2 regions of the Mesorhizobium sp. B2-1-3A genome follow, and region 2 is predicted to be linked to the other one. Evidence: predicted binding sites of a transcription regulator. Region 2 holds the regulator's gene; the other holds the start of a gene.
The links. Region 2 encodes PhoB, which activates phosphate uptake and scavenging genes when phosphate is short. Its sites were predicted from a motif close to TGTCATNNANCTGTCAT; they were not measured.
Positions count from the first base shown of each region.

Region 1: FJ977_RS17640 (PhoX family phosphatase) is a predicted target of PhoB. The motif match lies at 4,933-4,949, and genes of this name have one in related genera.

Region 1 is NZ_VFWK01000004.1:406,679-418,812, forward strand. Features, by position in the region: gene FJ977_RS17620 (ribbon-helix-helix domain-containing protein) at 1-48, opposite strand, end outside; gene FJ977_RS17625 (VOC family protein) at 278-673, shown strand; gene FJ977_RS17630 (gluconate 2-dehydrogenase subunit 3 family protein) at 753-1,283, shown strand; gene FJ977_RS17635 (GMC family oxidoreductase) at 1,332-2,903, shown strand; gene FJ977_RS17640 (PhoX family phosphatase) at 2,967-4,877, opposite strand; gene FJ977_RS17645 (hypothetical protein) at 5,017-5,424, opposite strand; gene urtA (urea ABC transporter substrate-binding protein) at 5,738-7,048, shown strand; gene urtB (urea ABC transporter permease subunit UrtB) at 7,163-8,779, shown strand; gene urtC (urea ABC transporter permease subunit UrtC) at 8,776-10,005, shown strand; gene urtD (urea ABC transporter ATP-binding protein UrtD) at 10,009-10,755, shown strand; gene urtE (urea ABC transporter ATP-binding subunit UrtE) at 10,827-11,522, shown strand; gene FJ977_RS17675 (hypothetical protein) at 11,792-11,968, shown strand; gene FJ977_RS17680 (MarR family transcriptional regulator) at 12,027-12,134, opposite strand, start outside.
Region 2 is NZ_VFWK01000003.1:877,123-889,256, reverse strand. Features, by position in the region: gene pstS (phosphate ABC transporter substrate-binding protein PstS) at 1-761, shown strand, start outside; gene pstC (phosphate ABC transporter permease subunit PstC) at 829-1,812, shown strand; gene pstA (phosphate ABC transporter permease PstA) at 1,816-2,667, shown strand; gene pstB (phosphate ABC transporter ATP-binding protein PstB) at 2,664-3,467, shown strand; gene phoU (phosphate signaling complex protein PhoU) at 3,493-4,200, shown strand; gene phoB (phosphate regulon transcriptional regulator PhoB) at 4,323-5,012, shown strand; gene FJ977_RS15565 (ROK family transcriptional regulator) at 5,351-6,595, opposite strand; gene xylF (D-xylose ABC transporter substrate-binding protein) at 6,867-7,907, shown strand; gene FJ977_RS15555 (sugar ABC transporter permease) at 8,053-9,405, shown strand; gene FJ977_RS15550 (ATP-binding cassette domain-containing protein) at 9,419-10,222, shown strand; gene FJ977_RS15545 (CHASE domain-containing protein) at 10,372-12,012, shown strand; gene FJ977_RS15540 (YMGG-like glycine zipper-containing protein) at 12,115-12,134, opposite strand, start outside.

The DNA of each region.
Region 1 (12,134 bases), on a different contig from region 2:
GATCTGACGATAGCCTTCCGGATCTTGTGCGGCAAAGACTCTGCACATCGTTACCTCCCGTTTTTGTTGGTCTTGGGTGCCGACTCAGTGGTCGACGCCTTTTTTGACACTGCCTGCGGTTTCATCTTCGTCCGGACGGCCGACAACGGCAATCGGACTTTCGTCCTTAGATCGACATTACCGTTTTTCCTATCCTACACGTGGTAATCGGCTGCCACCACCTTTCTTCGACGGCGCGCATAATCGCCTCTAAAGCATGAAAGCTGCGGAGTCTGATTTGGCGAAGGCGATCCACACCATGATCCGGGTTCTCGACGAGGCCCGGTCCATCGATTTCTACACCAAGGCGTTCAGCCTTGAGGTCGCCCAGCGACTGGATTTTGAGACGTTCACGCTGATCTATCTCAGCAATGCCGATACCCCTTTCGAAGTGGAATTGACCGTCAACAAGGGGCGGCAGGAGCCTTATGCGCTTGGCGACGGCTATGGTCACCTCGCAGTGTCGGTCGCCGATCTCGACGGCGAACACGATCGGCTCGGCGCGCTCGGCCTCAATCCGAAAAAGATCGTCGAGTTCAACCATGACGGGTCGCTCATCGCCCGCTTCTTCTTCATCGAGGATCCCGACGGTTACAAGATCGAGGTCCTGCAGCGTGGAGGGCGCTTCCAATAGGGGACAACCAGCCGCGCTCACCGCGCGGCGCCAGCAACGGCACCCCCAAGGGGTGCGAACAGCAAGCAGGGAGGAAACTATGGTCACGATTTATGAGAGGAAGCCTGGCCTGTCACGGCGCGAGCTTCTCAAACGCGGCGGTGTCGGTGCGCTGCTTGTCATTTCAGGCAGCGCCATCATCAGCCCGGAGCACGCCTGGGGCTTGGAAACCTCGGCGCTGAAGCCCGAGACGATGGCGACGCTGATCCAGGTCGCGCGCGACATCTATCCGCACGACCAGGTGCCGGACAAATATTACGCCATCGCCGTCAAGGGCCATGACGAGACAGCCGCCAAGGATCCCGCCCACAAGGAACTGATCGAGAAGGGCATTGCCGAACTCGACAAGAAGGCCGGCAAGGGCGGTTATCGCGGGCTCGGCTGGGAAGAGCAGCGTGTGGCGCTGCTCACCGAGATAGAGAAGACGCCTTTCTTCCAGACGGTGCGCGGCGGCCTCGTCGTCAGTCTCTACAACCAGAAAGAGGTATGGCTGATCTTCGGCTACGAGGGCGAGTCCTACTCCAAGGGCGGCTACATCGCGCGCGGTTTCAACGACATCGAGTGGCTCTGAGCCACTCTGTCCGCAACCGCATTTTGACCGATCTCATGGGAGGAAACCATGGCAGCACAATTTGATCTCAAGAACGACGGCGTGGTCGTCATCATCGGCTCGGGCGCCGGCGGCGGCACGCTCGGCAACGAACTGGCCCAGAAGGGCATAGACGTCGTCATCCTCGAGGCGGGCGCCCGTCACGAATATGAGGACTTCATCAACGACGAATGGGATTCGTTCGCCCAACTCGCCTGGAAGGACAAGCGCACCACATCGGGCGACTGGCGCGTGGCGAAGGATTTCCCCAACCTGCCGGCCTGGATCGTCAAATCGGTCGGCGGCTCGACGACGCACTGGGCCGGAGCCTCGCTTCGCTTCCAGGAGCATGAGTTCAAGACGGCGACCACCTACGGCAAGGTGAAGGGTGCGAACCTCCTCGATTGGCCGGTGACGCTGGCCGAAATGGAGCCGTATTACGCCAAGGCGGAAGCCAAGATGGGCGTGACCGGCACCAATGACTGGCCGCGCCTGCCGGGCAACAACAACTTCAAGGTTCTCAAGGCGGGCGCCGACAAGCTCGGCTACAAGGAATGCCATACCGGCAACATGGCGATCAACTCGATCGAGCGCGACGACCGCAACTCCTGCCAGCAGACCGGATTCTGCTTCCAGGGCTGCAAATGGGGCGCCAAATGGTCGACGCTCTACACCGAGATCCCCAAGGGCGAGGCCACAGGCCACCTCGAAGTCCGACCGAACGCCATGGTGATCAAGATCAACCATGATGCGTCGGGAAAGGTGACCGGCGTCGTCTATGCGGACAAGGACGGCAAGCTGCAGGAGCAGAAGGCCCGCATCGTCGCGGTGGCCGGCAACTCGATCGAAAGCCCGCGCCTGCTGCTCAATTCCGAATCGAGCAAATTCCCGCATGGCCTGGCCAATTCCTCGGGGCAGGTGGGCAAGAACTACATGCGCCACACCACGGGCTCGGTCTACGCGATCTTCGACAAGCCGGTGCACATGTATCGCGGCACCACCATGGCCGGCATCATCCGCGACGAGGCGCGGCATGATCCGTCACGTGGCTTCGTCGGCGGCTATGAGTTCGAGACGCTGTCGCTCGGCCTGCCGTTCATGGCGGCGTTCCTCAACCCAGGCGGCTGGGGGCGCTCCTTCACCACGGCGCTCGACCATTATGACCACATGGCCGGCCTGTGGATTGTCGGCGAAGACATGCCGCGCGAGGAAAACCGCATCACGCTGCATGCCGACGAAAAAGACGAACATGGCATGCCGATCGCCGACGTGCATTTCGATGACCATCCCAACGACACGGCGATGCGCGACCACGCCTACAAGCAGGCCTCGGCGCTCTACGCGGCGGTCGGCGCGACGCGCACCTTCCCGACGCCGCCCTATCCCTCGACCCACAATCTCGGCACCAACCGGATGAGCGAGAAGGCGGCCGACGGTGTCGTCAACAAGCATGGCCAGACGCACGACATCAAGAACCTGTTCGTGTCGGACGGCAGCCAGTTCACGACGGGTGCCGCGGAAAACCCGACCTTGACCATCGTGTCGCTGGCGATCCGCCAGGCCGACTACATCGCCGCCCAGATGTCGGCCAAGACCATCTAACCTCCCGACTGCCTGCTGGCGCGGAACCTGACCGGGTTCCGCGCCTTTTTTGTGTGCTGGAACCTATGCCCCGACCGGCTGGCCGTCCTTGCGACGGATGGCGACCACCGATGGCCTCGGCGGCTGGCCGTCCCTGAAATCCGGCCACAGCGACTGCGCCTTGTCGAGCGTTTGGGCATCCTCGGAGGGGTGCTGCACCGAAAGGAACAGCGTCGTGCCGTCCGGGGTGAAGCAAGGACCGGTCGCTTCCGCGCCATGCGGGCAGGTGAACAAAAGCTTCGGCAGGCCGCGTGCCGCGCCTTCCGTGTCGACGCCATAGACACCGTCCGGCAGGTCGAAATCATTGGCGCCGTCGGTCGCCACCCAGAGACGGCCGGCGGGGTCGAAGGTGATGTTGTCGGGGCAGACGAACCAGCCATTGTCCGACGTGTCGGGATGGAAGGTTGCGCCGACCTTGGCGTCCTTTGGGTTGCCGCAGAGCACGAACAGGTCCCAGGCGTATTTGTCTGATGTGTGGTCGGCCTCGGCGCCACGGCCACCGGGCGGGATCAGCTCGACGATATGACCCCAGAGGTTTTCGGGCCGCGTGTTGGCCGGATTGATCTTGGATTCGTCCCGTTTCTTGTTCTTGGTCATGACGGCGTAGACGCGACCGGTGACCGGGTTGGTCTCGATGTCCTCCGGCCGGTCCATCGGGGTCGCGCCGAGCGCGTCCGCCGCCAGCCGTGTCTTCAACAGCACCTCGGCCTGATCGGCGAAGCCGTTCTCGGCGGTGAGTTTGCCCTGGCCATGAACCAGCGGCAGCCATGTCAGCGAGCCATCGGCGTCGTAACGGGCGACCGAGAGCACGCCATCGTCCAGAAGGCCGTTGCCGGAAGCCGGATTCGCCTTGTCGTAAGCCTTGTTCGAGACGTAGCGGTACATGTATTCGAAATAGTCGTCGTCGCCCATGTAGACGACGATGCGGCCGTCCTTGTTGAGGACGACCGTGGAGGCCTCATGCGACATGCGGCCAAGCGCCGTGCGCTTCACCGGCTTCGATTGGGGATCATAAGGGTCGATCTCGACCACCCAGTCGAAGCGGTTCGGCTCGTTCGGTTCCTTGTCGATGTTGAAGCGGTCATGGAAACGGCCACGGCCATAGATATCGGAGCCATCAAAGCCATAGCGGTCGAGAATGTCCGCGGTCGGTGCCTTTTTCGGGTCGCCGCCGAACAGGTCGGAAACGCCTTCCTCGCAGGTCAGCACGGTGCCCCATGGGGTAAAGCCGCCGCTGCAATTGTAGCTGGTGCCGAGCACCTTCGTGCCGGTCGCGTCGGCGGACGTCCTGAGCAGCGCGTGGCCGGCTGCCGGCCCGGAAACGGTCATCTCGGTGTTGGCCGTGATGCGGCGATTGAGCGGGCTGTCCTCGACGGTTTGCCACTTGCCGTCCTTGAACATGACCTCGACGATCGAGTGGCCCATCGCCGCCAGGCCGAGATCGACCTGCTCCTTGCTCATCGTCTTGCCGGCGTCGTCCTCGGTCATGCCGGGAAACATGACGTTGGGCGAGATGTATTCGTTGTTGACGCAAAGCAGGCCGTGATCGGAGTTCACCGAGCCCTTGGGCAACGGCAGGAAGGCGATGTAATCGCAATTGTAGCCGAAGCGCTTTTCCTGTTCGGCGGCCGCGACCATGTTGCCGTCGAAATCCGGCAGACCGGCGACAAGTGGATCGCCCCAGCGTGCGACGATTGTCGTTTCATAGCCTTCGGCGGCGGCATGGGTCTTGTCATAGACCCGCTTCAGTTCGGGAAAGCCCAGTGTGGAAAGCGCGGCGGCATGTGTCTCGCCGGCGAACAAGGAGCCGACAAAGCCGCCGCCGGCGATCAACGCGCCGGAAGCGAGGCTGCCTTTGAGGAGCGTGCGGCGCGAGACGCGCTCGGCGATGATTTCGCGAATGACAGGGGAGGACGAAAACGGGAAGTTGGCCATGTGTCTGCCTCTCGATGTGGATGGGTGACGGCGCACCGCTGCCTATCCAGCTTCGGCAACATCCAGATGACATGAGAGGGCGGGCTTGCAGCAGAAGGGCAGGCAGCCCGCACGGAAGTGGCACCCGCCAAGGCAGGGCCTACGGATTGCCTCCCTTGGTGCAGGTCGACGCGGTGAAGGCGCCATCGGGCTGCTTCATGATGATGTCGAAGGAGGGCGGGCTCTGGCCGTCCAGCGTTGCCTGGGTCAGCGACAGCGAGTTGCCGCCCGCCGTATAGCCGCCGAGCGGTCCCAGCCAGGAGATCACGCCGTTTGCATCCATCTGGTAGTTGTAGCCCTGCTGGGCGGCCCCGAAGGTGACCGGACCAGCGTAGACATTGCCCTTGATGGTGATGTCGCCGAGGTTGATGAACATGCCGAGCAGGTAGACCTCGCAGTGATAGGTGCCATCGGGCATCTTGCCGTCGCTGAAGTCGGCTCGTGCGATCCCGGTCGCTGCCGCCAGAAGCACCATGCCGATGAAAATGCGATAAATCAGGGATGCCATGACGTTGCTCGGTTGAGACGCGAGCTTGCCCTATTTTTGCGCCGTACCGCAACATTTGTCGTCCGTGCCCCGTGTGCGGCGATCAAAATCTAGGCATTTGGCCAAATTGGGCGAAAATTAGGCAGATGCCTTGTGCGTTGCGCAAATTTCCCTCAACCAATTTTTAACCGGCTCTCCTTTGTTTGTTCCGCCTAATATAATAACAGTCTGATAATATTTGCCTATTTACCGTTTTTCGGCATCCGCACAGCGGTTGGCATGGGGGTTGCATTGCATTGGTGCGGTGCAATCAACCAGCTTGGGAGTCTTCCGTATGAGGGGTAATTTCTCGACAATAACAAAAATGTTCTCGGCAAGCGTGGTCGCCGCTGGCCTGTTGATGTCAGCTCCCGCCAAGGCGGCGGACGACACGATCAAGGTCGGCATTCTCCATTCGCTGTCGGGGACCATGGCGATTTCGGAGACGACGCTGAAGGATGCCATGCTGATGCTCATCGACGAGCAGAACGCCAAGGGCGGCCTGCTCGGCAAGAAGCTTGAAGCCGTTGTCGTCGATCCGGCGTCCAACTGGCCGCTATTCGCCGAGAAGGCACGCGAGCTGATTTCGAAGGACAAGGTCGCGGCGGTGTTCGGCTGCTGGACCTCGGTGTCGCGCAAATCGGTGCTGCCGGTGTTCTCCGAACTCGACAACATCCTGTTCTATCCCGTCCAGTATGAGGGCGAGGAGAGCGAGCGCAACGTGTTTTATACCGGTGCCGCGCCGAACCAGCAGGCCATTCCGGCGGTCGACTACCTGATGAGCGAGGATGGCGGCTCGGTGAAGCGCTGGGTGCTGGAAGGCACCGACTACGTCTATCCGCGCACCACCAACAAGATCCTCGAGGCCTATCTGAAGTCGAAGGGCGTCGCGGCCGAAGACATCATGGTCAACTACACGCCGTTCGGTTTCTCCGACTGGCAGACCGAAGTCTCGGCGATCAAGAAGTTCGGCTCGGCCGGCAAGAAGACCGCCGTCGTCTCGACCGTCAATGGTGACGCCAACGTGCCGTTCTACAAGGAACTCGGCAACCAGGGCATCAAGGCCGAGGATATCCCGGTCATGGCCTTCTCGGTGGGCGAGGAAGAACTGGCCGGTCTCGACACCGCGCCGCTGGTTGGCCATCTCGCCGCCTGGAACTATTTCGAGAGCGTCGACACGCCCGAAAACAAGAAGTTCATCGCCGACTGGCACAAGTTCATCAAGAACGACAAGCGCACCACCAACGACCCGATGGAAGCCCACTATATCGGCTTCAACATGTGGGTTAAGGCGGTCGAAAAGGCCGGCACCACCGATCCGGACAAGGTCATCGACGCTATGATCGGTGTTTCCGTACCGAACCTGACCGGTGGCTATTCGACGATGATGCCGAACCACCACATCACCAAGCCGGTGCTGATCGGCGAAATCCAGGCCGACGGCCAGTTCGAGACGGTTTCGCGGACGCCTGGCCTGGTCATGGGTGACGAATGGTCCGATTACCTGCCGGACTCCAAGAACCTGATCTCCGATTGGCGCGCGCCCCTGTCCTGCGGCAACTTCAACGTTGCCACGGGCAAGTGCGGCGGCAAGGGAACGAACTGATCCTCCCCGGCCTGGACCATCCGGTCCAGGCCCATGACCGCAAGCGCGCCGGGCGGGCTTTCTCCTCCAGTCCGCCCGGGCGCGAAATCAACCTTTCGGAAGTCACCTGAAGCGATGAACCTGTTCCGCATGATTGGGCTGACGCTGTTGTTCCTGCTGGCGACGCTGTCGTCATCGGGGGCAGGCGAAGCCGATCTGCGTGGCATCATCGCCAAATTCGCGACGGCCAAGGGTTTTTCGGAGATCGGAACTGTCGTTCACGAACTGGCGGCCACCGGCGACCCGGCCGTGGAGGCCCCGCTTTCCGCACTCGCGGATGGCAATCTCTATATCCGCAAGGCCGATTCCCTGGTGTTCGTCGGCAAGGAAGCCGGCGAAACCGTCCAGCTTTCCGACCCGCTGAGCGGTGAAGCATCCGGCGAGGCGGCCAAGGACGGCATCACCAAGATCAAGGTCAACAACACGCTGCGCCGCGTCATCCGCGACGCGCTGGGCACGCTGACGCTTGGCGCCAAGGATCCGACCGTCCGCATCGCCGCCGCCGACACGATGTTCAAAACGCCCGACGCCGTCAACATAGAGCCACTCGATGCGGCGATCGCCAAGGAGACGGTAGCCAGCGTCAAGGCGCTGCTCGAACAGGCCCGCGCCGCTTCGGTTCTTGTCTCCGACCGTCCGGATGCCGACAAGCTTGCGGCGGTCGCACTGATCGGCGCGCGTGGCGACCGCGATGCGGTTTCCTTACTCACCTCGGTCGAGGCCAACGCCTCGGGCGCCGTGAAGGAAGCCGCGACAGCCGTAATCGCGGACATCAATTCGACATTGGCCCTGTGGGATGCCGGACAGAACATCTGGTACGGCATTTCGCTGGGCTCGGTATTGCTGCTCGCCGCGATCGGGCTCGCCATCACCTTCGGCGTGATGGGCGTCATCAACATGGCGCATGGCGAGATGGTGATGCTCGGTGCCTACACCACCTTCGTCGTCCAGCAGGTGATCCGCACATCCTTTCCCGGCCTGTTCGACTGGTCGCTGGTGATCGCGCTGCCGCTTGCCTTCCTGGTCGCCGCACTGGTTGGTCTTGCCATAGAACGCGGCGTCATCCGCTTTCTCTACGGCCGGCCGCTGGAGACGCTGCTGGCGACATGGGGTGTGTCGCTGATCCTGCAGCAGGCGGTGCGCTCGATCTTCGGGCCGACCAACCAGGAGGTCGGCAATCCCTCCTGGATGTCGGGTTCGTTCGATGTCGGCCAGTTGGCCATCACCTGGAACCGTCTGTGGATCCTCGTTTTCGCGCTCACCGTCTTCGGCGTGTTGCTCTACGTGATGAAGCGCACGGCCTGGGGCCTGCAGATGCGTGCCGTCACCGCCAACCGCCGCATGGCCGCCTCGATGGGCATCAGGACGCCATGGGTCGACGCGCTGACCTTCGCGCTGGGGTCCGGCATTGCCGGCATCGCCGGCGTCGCGCTCAGCCAGATCGACAATGTCTCGCCCAATCTCGGCCGCGGCTACATCATCGACAGCTTCATGGTCGTCGTCTTCGGCGGTGTCGGCAATCTGTGGGGCACGCTGGTTGGCGCCTTCTCGCTCGGCATCGTCAACAAGTTCCTCGAGCCCTATGCCGGCGCGGTGCTCGGCAAGATCGTCGTGCTGGTGCTGATCATCCTGTTCATCCAGAAGCGGCCGCGCGGCCTGTTCGCGCTCAAGGGCAGGGCGGTGGAAGCATGATCACGGGACGCTTCTTCGCCGCTGGTGCGGACCGCCGCATCGCCATCACCATTTTCGTCCTGTTGGCGGCGGCCATCATCGTGCCGCTGCTCAACCTTGCTGTTTCTCCGGCAAGCGCGTTCTACATCCCGCCCTATATCGTGGCGCTGACCGGCAAATATCTCTGCTATGCGCTGTTGGCGCTGTCGCTTGACCTGGTCTGGGGTTATTGCGGCATCCTTTCGCTTGGCCACGGCGCCTTCTTCGCGCTCGGCGGCTACGCGATGGGCATGTATCTGATGCGCCAGATCGGTTCGCGCGGCGTCTATGGCAATCCGATCCTGCCGGATTTCATGGTGTTCCTGAACTACAAGGAATTGCCCTGGTTCTGGTATGGCTTCGACCATTTCTGGTTCGCCGCGGTCATGGTGCTTGCCGTGCCCGGCCTGCTTGCCTTCGTCTTCGGCTGGTTCGCCTTCCGCAGCCGCGTCACCGGCGTCTATCTCTCGATCATCACCCAGGCGATGACCTATGCGCTGCTGCTGGCGTTCTTCCGCAACGACATGGGTTTCGGCGGCAATAACGGGCTGACCGATTTCAAGGATATTCTCGGCTTCAACGTGCAGGCCGATGCGACCCGTTCGGCTCTTTTCGCAGCCAGTGCCGTGATGTTGGCGCTCGCCGTGTTCATCACCTGGGCGATCGTCGGTTCCAAATACGGCAAGCTCCTGATGGCGGTGCGCGACGCCGAGAGCCGCACGCGCTTCCTCGGCTGGCGGGCGGAGAACGTGAAACTGTTTGCCTTCACCGTCTCGGCCGTCATGGCCGGCAGTGCCGGCGCGCTCTACGTGCCGCAGGTCGGCATCATCAATCCCGGCGAATTCGAGCCGTCCAATTCGATCGAGGTGGTGATCTGGGCGGCCGTCGGCGGGCGTGGCACTATTGTCGGGCCGATCATCGGCGCGCTGCTGGTCAATGCCGGCAAATCCTGGTTCACCGGCGTGCTGCCGGAACTCTGGCTGTTCGCGCTGGGCGGGTTGTTCGTCGCCGTCACGCTGCTCTTGCCGAAGGGTATCATCGGCATGTGGGATTCCTGGCGCGGCAACGCCAGGGCGCTGCGGGCGGCATCGCTGGCCGAAGAGGCCGGCACCGATGGCGACCCGGCGCCCGCGAAGATCGTTCGCAGCGCGGCGACAAAGCCTGGCGACTGGTCGTCGTCCAGCGTCGAACCGCAGCCGGCGGAGTAAGCGATGTCGAAGTCGAACACCATCCTTTATCTCGACGGCGTCTCGGTCTCCTTCGACGGTTTCCGGGCCATCAACAACCTGTCGCTTGTGCTCGACAAGGGCGAGATGCGCGCCATCATCGGCCCCAACGGCGCCGGCAAGACGACGATGATGGACATCGTGACCGGCAAGACGCGGCCCGATGAAGGCGAAGTGTTCTTCGACGGCCAGGTGGATATCACAAGGCATGACGAGGCCGAGATCGCCATGATGGGCATCGGCCGCAAATTCCAGAAGCCGACGGTGTTCGAGAGCCACACGATCGAGGAAAATCTGATGCTGGCGCTGAAGGGGCCCCGTTCGATCTTCCCGGCGCTGTTCCACCGCCGCTCCGCCGCCGAGGCGCGCCAGATCGATGATATTCTTGGCATCATACGGCTGGGCGACAAACGCAACGAACTGGCGGCCAACCTCAGCCACGGCCAGAAGCAGTGGCTGGAGATCGGCATGCTCCTGGCACAGGATCCGAAGTTGCTTCTGGTCGACGAACCGGTGGCCGGGATGACTGATGCCGAGACCGAGGAGACCGCGCGGCTGCTCAAGGACATTGCGCGCGACCATTCGGTCATTGTCGTCGAGCACGACATGCATTTCGTGCGCGAACTCGACGTCAAGGTGACCTGCCTGCATGAGGGCTCCGTGCTCTCGGAAGGCACGCTCGATTTTGTCTCGGCCGACGAACGTGTCGTCGAAGTTTATCTGGGGAGGTGAGCATGGTCTGGCGGGTCCAATTCCATCGCTTCGATTTGGCCTTTCTCCGGTTCTGGAAAAGGCGCTGAGACATGCTCGAGGTTTCAAACGCCACGCTCCACTATGGTGCCGCCCAGGCGTTGCGTGGTGTTTCGCTGAAGGCGGGCGCCGGCAAGATCACCTGCGTGCTCGGCCGCAATGGCGTCGGCAAGACCAGTTTGATGAGATCGATCGTTGGCCATCATCGGCTGACGAACGGAAGTGTTGCCTTCGAGGGGAAGGCGCTCGACCGGAGCGCGGCGTATGATCGCGCCCGGTCGGGCATCGCATTCGTACCGCAGGGCAGGGAGATCTTTCCCCTGCTCACGGTGCGGGAAAACCTGGAATCGGGTTTTGCGCCATTGAAGCGTGCCGACCGCAACGTGCCGGCGCATGTCTTCGAGCTGTTTCCGGTGCTGAAGCAGATGCTTGGCCGCCGTGGCGGCGATCTTTCCGGCGGCCAGCAGCAGCAACTCGCCATCGGCAGGGCGCTGGTGATGCGGCCGAAGCTTCTTGTGCTGGATGAGCCTACAGAAGGGATCCAACCATCGATCATCAAGGATATCGGCCGCGCCATACGCTACCTGCGCGACCAGGCCGGCATCGCGGTTCTGCTGGTCGAACAGTATCTCGACTTCTGTCGCGAGCTTGCCGACGAGGTCAACATCATGGATCGTGGCCAGATCGTCCACACCGGCCCGGCAGAAGATTTGGACCGGGCTGATGTCCGCAAATTTCTCACGGTCTAGAATCGGCACTGGACTTCAGTTTCCGGTTCGAATTCCTTGGCAAGTCCAATATTTCTTTCATCCAGCCATTCGCGTCTCTGGTGCATCAGGGACTGCATGCTAGTCTTTTTCTTGGCTTTGTGAGTCGGCCGCTTCCGTACCAGTCTGGTTATCGCAGATCGAGGGCGCGGCGAAGGCCGGGCAAGTTCCACGCAAGCAAGGCTTCCTAGCTTCCCTCCTGCGATCTTTGTCGTTCAAACGCGTTTGGGCACACAGGCTAAGGGACAGCCATGGAACGTTACGTCGAGGACTACCAGAAGCGGCGGCTTACCGAACGCGTCGACATCATCGCCGCCATCAACATCCTGAGGTCACAGGGCTGCGAATACGACGACCTGATCGAGGAGATCACCAAGGTCTTCTATGTCGACCTCGATGCCTTCAATGAGATCGTCATGGCAGCATAGATGGGCCGGGCCGATAGCCGGCTCGTTTCCTTCCCGACCTGGCTGACATCCACTGCCATCAATCCGGCCCGGGCGATGCCATGCGTTCCAGCAGCGCGATCGCTGCTGCCAGCGTCTCGCGGTCGTCCTCGTCCAGAATGTTCTCCAGCCGGACTGCAATCCAACG
Region 2 (12,134 bases):
CGATGGTGATGGGCGGCATCGTTCCGATCGTCAACCTCACCGGCGTCAAGCCGGGCGAGCTCGTCCTCGACGGCAAGACGCTGGCCCAGATCTATCTCGGCGCCATCACCACCTGGGACGACGCCGCGATCAAGGCGCTGAACCCCACCCTCACCCTGCCGTCGACCGCGATCGCCGTCGTGCATCGTTCGGACGGTTCGGGCACCACCTTCAACTTCACCGACTATCTGGTGAAGCTCTCGCCCGACTGGAAGGACAAGGTTGGTTCAGACACCGCCGTCGAGTGGCCGACGGGCGTCGGCGCCAAGGGCAGCGAAGGCGTTGCCAACACCGTCAAGCAGACCGACGGCGGCATCGGCTACGTCGAATACGCCTATGCCAAGCAGAACAACCTTTCCTACTCCAAGCTGGTGAACGCTGCCGGCAAGGTCGTTGAGCCGTCGCTCGAATCCTTCGGCGCCGCCGCTTCGAATGCCGACTTCAAGGCTGCCAAGAACTTCAACGTCATCATCACCAACGAGCCCGGCGACACCACCTGGCCGATCGCCGCCTCCACCTGGGTCCTGATCCACAAGGCTCCGGACGATGCCGCGACCACCGGCGAAGCCCTGAAGTTCTTTGCCTGGGCCTACAAGGACGGCAAGGAAACCGCCAAGGCGCTCGACTATGTCTCGATCCCCGACAGCGTCGTCGACCTGATCAAGGCGTCGTGGAAGGCCGACATCCAGGCCGACGGCAAGCCCGTCTACGCCGGCGAGTAACATCTTCCTAAGGAGCGCCGCGACCGTGGCGCTCCTTTTCCCTCAACCTGAAAGAGCCGAGCTTGACATGAGCGCTGTCCAGGAAGCCTTGCCAGCCGTCAGAGGTTCCCGCGATGCCACCGTTCGACGGTTCGCGCTGACCGACTCAATCTTCCACGCGACAACCCGCGCCGCCGCGATATTGGTGCTGGTGCTGCTTGGCGGCGTCGCGATCTCGCTATTTGCCGGTTCCTGGCAAGCCCTGTCGACTTTCGGCTTTTCCTTCCTGACCAGCGAAAGCTGGAACCCGGTGACGGAGAAGTTCGGTGCGCTGGCCCCGATCTACGGCACCATCATCACCTCGGCAATCGCCATCCTGATCGCCGTGCCGCTCGGCATCGGCATCGCTATCTTCCTCACCGAGCTTTGCCCGCGCCCGCTTCGGCGCCCGATCGGCATGGCGGTGGAATTGCTGGCCGGCATCCCTTCGATCATCTATGGTATCTGGGGCCTGTTCGTGCTGGCACCGTTCCTGCAGACGACCGTTCAGCCTTTCATCATCAGCGTGTTCCACGGTATTCCGGGCCTCAACAGCCTGTTCGCCGGCCCCCCTTATGGCATCGGCCTGCTCACCTCGGCGATGATCCTGGCCATCATGATCCTGCCTTTCATCACCTCGATCACCAAGGACGTGTTCGACACGGTGCCATCGGTGCTGAAGGAATCGGCCTATGGGATCGGCTGCACGACCTGGGAGGTCACGCGCCGGGTCGTCATCCCCTACACGCGCATCGGCATCATGGGCGGCGTCATGCTGGCTCTCGGCCGCGCGCTTGGTGAAACAATGGCGGTGACCTTCGTCATCGGCAACGCGCACCGCATCTCGACGTCGCTGTTCGCGCCGGCAACGACCATCTCGGCGACCATCGCCAACGAATTCACCGAAGCCGTCGGCGATCTCTACACCTCCTCGCTGGTCGCGCTCGGCCTGATCCTGTTCGTTATCACCTTCCTGATCCTTGCCATCGCACGCTACATGCTGATGCGCATCGATGCCCGCACGGGAGCCTGACCGATGTCGACAGCCACATCGCTTCACCAAAGCCGCAAGCGCAAGAATGGCGTGATGATGACGCTGTGCGTCATCGCCGCCGGCATCGGGCTCGCCTGGCTGGCGCTGATCCTCGGCGCACTGCTCTACAAGGGCCTGTCGGGGGTCTCGCTGTCGGTCTTCACGGAAATGACTCCGCCGCCCGGTGACGCCGGCGGCCTGCTCAACGCCATCTACGGCAGCATCGTGATGACCATCATCGGCATCATCGTCGGTACGCCGATCGGCGTGCTGGCCGGCACCTACATGGCTGAGTACGGACGCTTCTCGAAGCTCACCACCGTGGTGCGCTTCATCAACGACATCCTTCTGTCGGCGCCATCGATCATCATCGGTCTGTTCGTCTATGAGTTGATGGTGCGGCCGATGGGGCATTTCTCGGCCATCGCCGGGGCCGTCGCGCTGGCCATCCTGGTCATCCCGGTCGTCGTGCGCACCACCGAGGACATGCTCAATCTGGTGCCGAACGCGTTGCGCGAAGCCGGCACCGCGATCGGCGCGCCGCGCTGGGTGGTCATCCGTTCGGTTGCCTATCGCGCGGCGCTTTCCGGCATCGTCACCGGCATATTGCTGGCCATCGCCCGCATCTCCGGCGAGACCGCCCCCCTTCTTTTCACGGCGCTGAACAACCAGTTCTGGTCCAGCAATCTCAACGCGCCGATGGCCAGCCTGCCTGTCACCATCTTCCAGTTCGCTCTCAGTCCCTACGAGGAATGGCAGCAGCTGGCCTGGACCGGCGCACTCATAATCACATTGACGGTTCTCGCGCTCAGCATCTTTGCGCGCAGCCTGACCGGACGCAGAGAGGACAAATGAGCCAGATGTTGTCTCCAGACATGACGATCGCCGCCGAGGCGGCGGCCAAGGCCAAGATCGAGGTCAAGAACCTCAACTTCTACTACGGCCAATCGAAGGCGCTGAAGGATATCACGCTGTCGCTGCCCGAGCGCAGCGTCACCGCCTTCATCGGCCCTTCCGGTTGCGGAAAGTCGACACTGCTGCGCGTCTTCAACCGCATCTACGAGCTCTACCCCAAGCAGACCGCCGAGGGCCAGGTGCTGCTCGACGGCCAGAACGTTCTCGACCGCTCGCAGGACCTCAACCTTTTGCGCACCAAGATCGGCATGGTGTTCCAGAAGCCGACGCCGTTCCCGATGTCGATCTACGAGAACATCGCCTTCGGCGTCAGGCTCTATGAGAAGATCAGCAAGGCCGAGATGGACGGTCGTGTCGAGCAGGCGCTGAAGCGCGCCGCTTTGTGGACCGAGGTCAAGGACAAGCTCAATGCCAGCGGCCTCAGCCTGTCGGGCGGCCAGCAGCAGCGGCTGTGCATCGCCCGCACGGTGGCGGTGAAGCCGGAGGTCATCCTGCTCGACGAGCCGGCCTCCGCGCTTGATCCGCTGTCGACCGCCAAGATCGAGGAACTGATCGACGAGCTGCAGGCCGACTACACGATCGTCATCGTCACCCACAACATGCAGCAGGCGGCGCGCGTCTCGAAGCAGACCGCCTTCATGTATCTGGGCGAACTGGTCGAATTCGACCGCACCGAGAAGATCTTCACGTCGCCTCGCGAGAAGCGCACGCAAGACTACATCACCGGCCGCTTCGGCTGATCGCACGCATACGAGGACCAGGATCATGGCCGAACATACAGTCGCAGCCTTCGACGAGGATCTCGGACAGATCAGCAGGCTGATCAGCGACATGGGCGATCTCGCCGGCTCGATGGTCGGCGGCGCCACCAAGGCGCTGCTGAATTCCGACAACGCGCTGGCACAGCGCGTGGTCTCCGACGACGCCATCATGGATGCACGCCAGCGCGAACTCGACGATCGCGCCATCACGCTGATCGCCAAGCGCCAGCCGATGGCCGACGATCTGCGCCATGTCGTCGGGTCGATCCGCATGGCCGGCGACCTCGAACGCATTGGCGACCTTGCCAAGAACATTGCCAAGCGCGTCGGCACCGTCGGTCTCAACGCAACGCCGCGCGACCTGTCGCATTCCATCGACGCCATGGCGCAGCTGGTGCTGATCCAGGTGCAGGGCGTGATCGAGGAGTATGCGGCGCGCGACGCCGCCGCGCTTGCGAAGCTGCGCGCCGACGACGAACGCATCGACGTCAAGTACACCTCGGTGTTCCGCGAATTGCTGACCTACATGATGGAGGATCCGCGCAACATCACCGCTTGCACGCATCTGTTGTTCTGCGCCAAGAATCTCGAACGCATCGGCGACCATGTGACCAACATCGCCGAGAACGCGTACTATGTCCTGACCGGCACGCAACTGCCCGCCAACCGCCCCAAACAGGACGAGACGGCGATGTCGGCGCCGGCGGCTTGAGCGTTGGAGCGGTTCAGCGTTTCGCGGAAACGCCGAACCGCTCTATCTCTTTGTTTCACGCAATTCAGGATGGAAAACCGCTACACATTTTTTCCTGGGATTGCTTTAGAGGTGACCAGTCAATGATCGCACCACGCATCATGGTGGTGGAGGACGAGGAGCCGCTCGGCGTGCTCCTCCGCTACAATCTGGAATCGGAAGGTTATCAGGTCGAGGTGGTAACCCGCGGCGATGAAGCCGAAATCCGGCTGCAGGAGAACGTGCCCGATCTCCTGGTGCTCGACTGGATGGTACCGGCGGTGTCCGGCATCGAACTCTGTCGCCGGCTAAGAATGCGGCCCGAGACCGAACGGCTGCCGATCATCATGCTTACCGCGCGGGGTGAAGAAAGCGACCGTGTGCGTGGGCTCTCCACAGGGGCCGACGATTATCTGGTCAAGCCGTTCTCGACGCCGGAATTCATGGCCCGCGTCAAGGCGCTGCTGCGCCGCGCCAAGCCGGAAGTGCTGTCCAGCGTGCTCAAGGTCGGCGACATCGTGCTCGACCGTGAATCGCACCGGGTCTACCGCAAGAAGAGCGAGATCCGGCTCGGGCCGACCGAATTCCGCCTGCTCGAATTCATGATGCGCCATCCCGGCCGCGTCTTCTCGCGCAGCCAACTGCTCGACAATGTCTGGGGTGAGACGATCTATATCGACGAGCGCACCGTGGACGTGCATGTCGGCCGCCTGCGCAAGGCGGTCAACAATGGCCGCATGCCCGACGTCATCCGCACCATCCGTGGGGCAGGCTACGCGATCAGGGAAGATTAGAGCCTTGAGGCGGAAGCGTTGATAGGTTGACTGTGTCCACTCCCGGGTCACACGCATTGACAATTGGCTGAGACGCTCATGGCTTCGTTATCCTTGGGCGAGCAAGGAGCGCAGCGACGCGGCGCGAACCCCTGGGGCTGCTCTGCAGCCCAAGGATCCATGCCGCGACCTCAAAGCGTTGCCACGGCGCAAATCCTGCTCCGTTGCACTGCGTGGCATAGGTCACGGAATGGATCCCAGGGTCTCCGCGACGGAGCTTCGCTCCTGCTCCGCCCACGGATGACGACGGCCAATCTCCAAGTAAGCGAGGGTCTACCGCATCAACGACGAATGCCAGCTCAGGCAACGCTCTTCCCGGCACTGCCTCTTGCCTGCACGCCCGGCGCGAAGATTTCCTGATCGACGAAGGTCAGTGCGCGCATGGCGCAGCCCTCGCGGATCAGGGGCAACTCGTTCGGTTCGGTGTCGAACGAAATCGATTTCGAGTGCTGGCCGCCGGCGGTCTGGGCGATCGCCTCGCGCAATGCCGGCTCGATCAGGTCGAAGGCGGCGGCGCTGACGCCGACCATGGCCACGGGGGCGGGATCGATCAGCGCAAACAGGCTGCCGAGGCCATAACCTAGTGCTTCTCCGGCCTTGCGATAGGCTTCGCGCTCGGGCCCGGCGCGTTCCCGCGCTGTCGTCGCCAATGCCCGCATCTGCGCGTCGCTGACGTCGGCGACCGGTTCGGTGTCCTCGCCAAGCTGCCTGGCATTGCGCCAGATGGCGTAGTTGCCGGCATAGGCCTCGACGCAGCCGCGCCGCCCGCAGCGGCAGAGCGCGCCGCCTGGCCGATGGATCATGTGGCCGAACTCGCCGCCCGACGAATGGGTGCCGGTGAACAGCTCGCCCTTCAGCACCAGGCCCATGCCGATGCCGTGCGACAAAAGGATAGCGATGAAGTCGTCGCGGTAGCGTTCGGGGTCGCGCCAGCGCAGCGCCACCGCCATCATGTTGCAGTCGTTCTCCATGGTGGCCGGGATGCCGAACTCGGCTTCCAGTATGTCGGCGAAGGCGATGTCGGTCTGCGGCGTGATCGGCGACCACAGCATGGCCCTGGCCTCGGTGTCGGTGATGCCCTGGATCGCCAGTGCGATGCGGGCGACGCTGCGCACGTCGATATCGGGATCCTCGAGGCGGCGCCGTACAATGGCGACGCATTCACCGATCAGCGCCTCGCGCGACATGGTCAGCGTGTCCAGCCGGCGCTGTTCCTCCGATATCACCTGGCCGGCATAGTCGATGACGGCGACGGACAGGAAATTCAGCGACAGCACCACAGTCATGATGGCCGCGGCCTCCGGGTTGAGGCCGAGGCCGACCTGTGGCCTGCCGCGTTTGAGCGCACCGGCCTCGCTCGGCTTGCCCTCGACTAGGATGCCTTCGCCGATCAGGTCCGAAGAGATCGCCGATATGGTCGAATGGCTGAGGCCGGTGGTCGCGGCGATCTCGGTGCGCGACGGTTGGCCGGCCCGGCGCACGGCCGCAATCACCATGGCGCGGTTGCGCCGGCGCAGATCGTCGTGGCGGATTCCGACCGACATACTTTCCCACATCCTCCCCGTCGCCGCGGTTCTGACTGCCCCTCGAACACTGCCGGCGACTGGGGCAAATACTGGCAGAAGCGGCTGGCGCTGTCATTTATTTATTGCGAGGCTCGAAAAAAAGTCCACGACACCTCAAGATCCATCAGAATCGATGTTGACAGCGTTCCGACGATGGATCAGTATTTTTTTTGAGGCTCGAAAAAATAGAGCCTCTGTGCCGGCCTTCGGGTCAGTTTGGTCGCGCCATACGCGGCGCAGGGAGGATATCATGAAGAGATTCACGGCCGCCATCCTGGCGGGTGTCGCCATGTCGCTGACGCTTGCGTCGGTCGCGCAGGCGAAGGACAAGGTCATCGGTGTTTCGTGGTCGAACTTCCAGGAAGAGCGCTGGAAGACCGACGAGGCCGCCATGAAGAAGGCGATCGAGGCCGCCGGCGACAAGTACATTTCCGCCGATGCGCAGTCCAATCCCGGCAAGCAGCTTACCGATGTCGAAAGCCTGATCTCGCAGGGCGCCAACTCGCTCATCATCTTGGCGCAGGATGCCTCGGCGATCGGCCCGGCGGTGCAGAAGGCACTGGACGAAGGCATTCCGGTCGTCGGCTATGACCGCCTGATCGAGAACAAGGACGTCTTCTACCTGACCTTCGACAACAAGGAAGTCGGCCGCTTGCAGGCCGGCGCAGTGTTCAAGGTCAAGCCGGAAGGTAACTATGTCTTCATCAAGGGCTCGGGTGCCGATCCGAACGCCGATTTCCTGTTCTCGGGCTCGATGGAAGTGCTCAAGGCGGCCATCGACAGCGGCAAGATCAAGAATGTCGGCGAGGCTTATACGGACGGCTGGCTGCCCGCCAACGCCCAGAAGAACATGGAACAGTTCCTGACCGCCAACGACAACAAGGTCGATGCCGTGGTCGCCGCCAATGACGGCACCGCAGGCGGTGTCGTCGCGGCGCTGACGGCGCAAGGCCTTGCCGGTACCGTGCCGGTGTCGGGCCAGGACGGCGATCATGCCGCGCTGAACCGCATCGCGCTCGGCACCCAGACCGTGTCGGTGTGGAAGGATGCGCGCGAGCTCGGCAAGAATGCCGCCGAGATCGCCTCGCAGCTGGCCGACGGCAAGAAGATGACCGACATCGCCGGGGTGAAGGACTTCACGACGCCTGGCGGCAACACCGTCAAGTCGCTGTTCCTGACCCCTGTCGCCATCACCAAGGACAATCTCAATCTCGTCATCGATGCCGGCTGGATCAAGAAGGACGAAGTCTGCGCGGGCGTCGCCGCCGGCAGCGTCGCGGCCTGCAACTAGAACGGCGCTGCACTGTTCGACAATGACGCCGCGGCCCAAAAGCCGCGGCGTTTTCTCAAAAAGATTTGTGTTTCCGCCTCAGGCGGATAGCTTCTAGGCTGCGTTCCGGCATCCGTGCCGGATGGCCGGCCGGTGGGAGGAAATCATGACCGACACGACGTCCAACCCGCAGGTCGACACCGCGCGCGCGTCGGAGCTTGGCGCGGTCGCCCGGTTCCTGAAGGCAACCGAGATAGACACCCGCATGCTCGGCATGATCGGTGCCCTGTTGCTGATCTGGGTCGGGCTGCACGTGATTTCGAGTCTGCGTCTGGGCGTCAATCCGCTCGATTTCGACAGCCGCACCTTTCTCACTCCGCGCAATCTGTGGAACCTGTCGGTGCAGACCTCCGCTGTTGCCATCATGGCCTGCGGCATGGTGCTGGTCATCGTCATGCGCAATATCGACCTGTCCGTCGGCTCCGCCGAGGGCCTGATCGGCATGGTCATGGGCTTTGCCCAGGTGCATTTCCTGGTCCGGTTCGTCGGGCTTGAACTCGGCAATCCGTGGATATGGGTTCTGGCGCTGGTCATCGGGCTGGCGCTCGGGCTACTGATCGGCGCTTTCCAGGGTTTCATCATCGCCTATCTCGAAGTGCCGGCCTTCATCGTCACGCTGGGCGGCCTGCTGGTCTGGCGCGGTGCCGCCTGGTGGGTCACGTCAGGCCAGACCGTGGCACCGCTCGATGCCACGTTCCAGCTGATGGGCGGCGGCCCGGCCGGATCGATCGGCGCCACCTGGAGCTGGATCGTCGGTATCGTCGCCTGCCTCGCCGTCGTGTTTGCACTGTTCAACGGGCGGGTGCAGCGCAAGCGCTTCCGCTTCCCGTTGCGCCCGGTCTGGGCCGAAACGCTGCTCGGCACCGTCACCTGCGCCGTCATCATGGGCGCGGTGTGGCTGGCCAATTCCTATCCCTGGCCCATCGGCATCGTGAACAGATACGCCGCCGCCAACAACATCACCGTACCCGAGGGTGGCCTGTTCATCGCCCACGGCATTGCCATCCCGGTGCTGATGGCGATCGCCGTCGGGCTGATCATGACCTTCATCACCAACCGCACCCGTTTCGGCCGCTATGTCTTCGCCATCGGCGGCAACCCGGAGGCCGCCAACCTGGCCGGTATCAACACACGCTGGATCACCATGAAGGTGTTCATGATCATGGGCGTGTTGGCCACGATCGCCGCCGCGATCTCGTCTGCCCGGCAGAACTCGTCGACCAACGTGCTTGGCACATTGGACGAGCTGCTTGTCATCGCCGCCGCCGTCATCGGCGGCACATCGCTGGCCGGCGGCTCGGGAACGATCATCGGCGCCATGCTCGGAGCGTTGCTGATGCAGTCGCTGCAGTCCGGCATGGTGCTGCTCGGCGTCGACTCGCCGCTGCAGAGCATCGTCGTCGGCGCCGTTCTGGTCATCGCCGTCTGGCTCGACACCGTCTACCGCAAGCGGGTTTAGGGGGAGAAAGACCATGGCTGACAAAACCGCTTCCGCCGCCGGCACGCCGCTGGTCGACATGCGCAACATCTCGATCGCCTTTGGCGGTATCCGGGCCGTCGACGACGCCTCGATCGATCTTTTCCCGGGCGAGGTCGTGGCGCTCCTCGGCCACAACGGCGCCGGCAAGTCGACGCTGATCAAGATCCTGTCGGGCGCCTATAAGCGCGACGCCGGACAGATCTTCGTCAATGGCGAGGAGGCTTCGATCTCCAACCCGCGCGACGCCAAGAGATACGGCATCGAGACGATCTACCAGACGCTCGCCTTGGCCGACAATGTCGACGCCGCCGCCAATCTTTTCCTTGGCCGCGAACTGATGACCGCCTGGGGCACGCTCGACGATGTCGCCATGGAGGCCGAGGCGCGCAAGGTGATGGGGCGGCTCAATCCCCGCTTCCAGCGCTTCAAGGAACCGGTGATCAAACTGTCGGGCGGACAGCGGCAATCAGTGGCGATCGCACGCGCGATCCTGTTCAACGCCCGTATCCTGATCATGGACGAACCGACGGCGGCTCTCGGTCCGCAAGAGACGGCGCAGGTCGGTGAACTGGTCAGGCAGCTCAAGTCCGACGGCATCGGCATCTTCCTGATCAGCCACGACATCCATGATGTGTTCGAGCTGGCCGACCGGGTCTGCGTGATGAAGAACGGACAGGTCGTCGGCACCGCGCGCACCACCGACGTCACACAAGACGAGGTGCTCGGCATGATCATCCTGGGCAAGTGTCCCCCTGGCGCCATTCCTGGACCAGGTGCGCTGAAGATTGCCGCCTGAGGGCTTTCGGCGGGTGGCATGGCTCTCCCGCACGTCCCCGTTGCCGCTCACGTGATGTGCCAGTGATCGCGATGGGTTGGCCTTGCCATTGTGTTGGCCCGGCGACTTGCCCATAAAGGTCCGGTATTGCTCATGGACCGCATCATCCGTTGAAGAAACTTTTTCCGATTGTCGCGTTCATCGCCGTTGCGCTGATCAGCATGACCATGGCGGGGTTCGCCTATTTCGCGACGCAGGAAGCCGCCCGCATCAAGTTCGAGGCGGCGGCCGATGACGCACTCAACCGGATCGAGAGCCGTATCGATCTGCATTTGTCGCTGCTGCGGTCGACGCAGGCCCTGTTCGACGCCCGCAATGGCGACATCTCCCAGAGCGAGTTCAAGGCGTTCTTCAACGCGCTGGATGTCGACACCAATTTCGCCGGCCTGCGCGGCATCGGCTTCCTCGGGCTGGTCAAGACGGGCGATGAGGCGGCGGTCGAACGCGACATCCTGCATGATTTTGGCGCCAGCCATCCAGTCTATCCGGAGACGACGCAGCCCTGGCGCGCGCCCATCATGCTCTTCGAGCCGATGGATCCGTCCAACCAGGCCAGCATCGGCTACGATATGTTCAGCGAACCAGTGCGGCGCGCGGCGATCGAGAAGGCGATGGCCGATGACCAGCAGCACGCAAGCGGGCTGCTGCAACTGGGCCAAGGCACCGGCGCCACGCAGACTTTCACCGGCTTCCTGGTATTCGTCCGGCTTAACGTCGAAACAGCACCCGAGGTCATCAACGCATCGCGATCCTCGACCGCGGGCTTTCTCTACGCGGCCTTCCGCGCCCGCGACCTGTTCCAGATCGCGCTGAGCCGTGCGCCGCTATTGCCGGTCAACACGGAAATCTATGACGGCGCGGTGAACAGCGACGACCTCCTGTTCCAGTCGGAGACGCCGCCGGCTTCGTCCTTTGGCGATCGGCTGCTGGTCACCCGCAAGATCACGGTGGCCGGCCGGCCGTGGACGGTATTGTTCAGGCCGACCAGCGCCTTCTCGCAGCCATCGTCGCGCGCCATCCCGGTGATGCTGGGGCTGTTCGGCCTGCTGGCGGCAGGCGCCATCGCGCTGGTGGCGCGCTATCAGGAGCGTGCCTATGAGGCGGCATCGCGCTTGCACGAGACGACCGAGAAGAGCCTGCTCGAAAAAGACCTGATGCTGCAGGAGATGAAGCATCGCATCAAGAATTCGATCACCAGGGTGCTGGCGATCGCGCGGCAGACAGCTTCGCGAGCGACCGACGTCAACGAGTTTTCAGCGTCCTTCTCGGCCAGGCTGCAGGCGATGGCCGCTTCCCAGGACATGCTGACGCGCTCGCGCTGGCAGAAGGCCGATCTGGCCGATCTCCTGCGCATCGAACTTGGCCAGGTGTTCGGCAAGGACCTGCCGGAGGGGTTGTTGACGGGTCCCGAGGTGCTGCTCGACGAAACCACGACGCAGGCGCTTGGCCTCACCTTCCATGAACTGGCGACCAATGCGCTGAAATATGGCGAAGCCGGCAATTCCGCCAATGCGCAACGAAGTGACTGGGCGCTCAAAGTGGACTGGTCGCTGGAAGGGCGGGGGCGCGAGCGGACGCTGGCGCTGAACTGGCGAGAGGCCGGGAAGAAAAAGGTCGAGGCGCCCGCCGAGACCGGATTCGGTACCAAGCTGATCGACCTCAACGTCACGCGCGAGTTGCGCGGCACGATCAAGCGCGATTTTCAGGCCGATGGTTTGAAGGTGGAAATAAGAATTCCGCTCGCGGGCTGACGGCCAAATGGCCGCGCCAATGCGATGGAATGTGTCCATACGTGCAAAATCCGGAGGCTGGCGTGGCCGGCCTCCGGATCGAAGTTTTCGACTATCGCCGAATTAGTTGCAGCGGGCCGTGT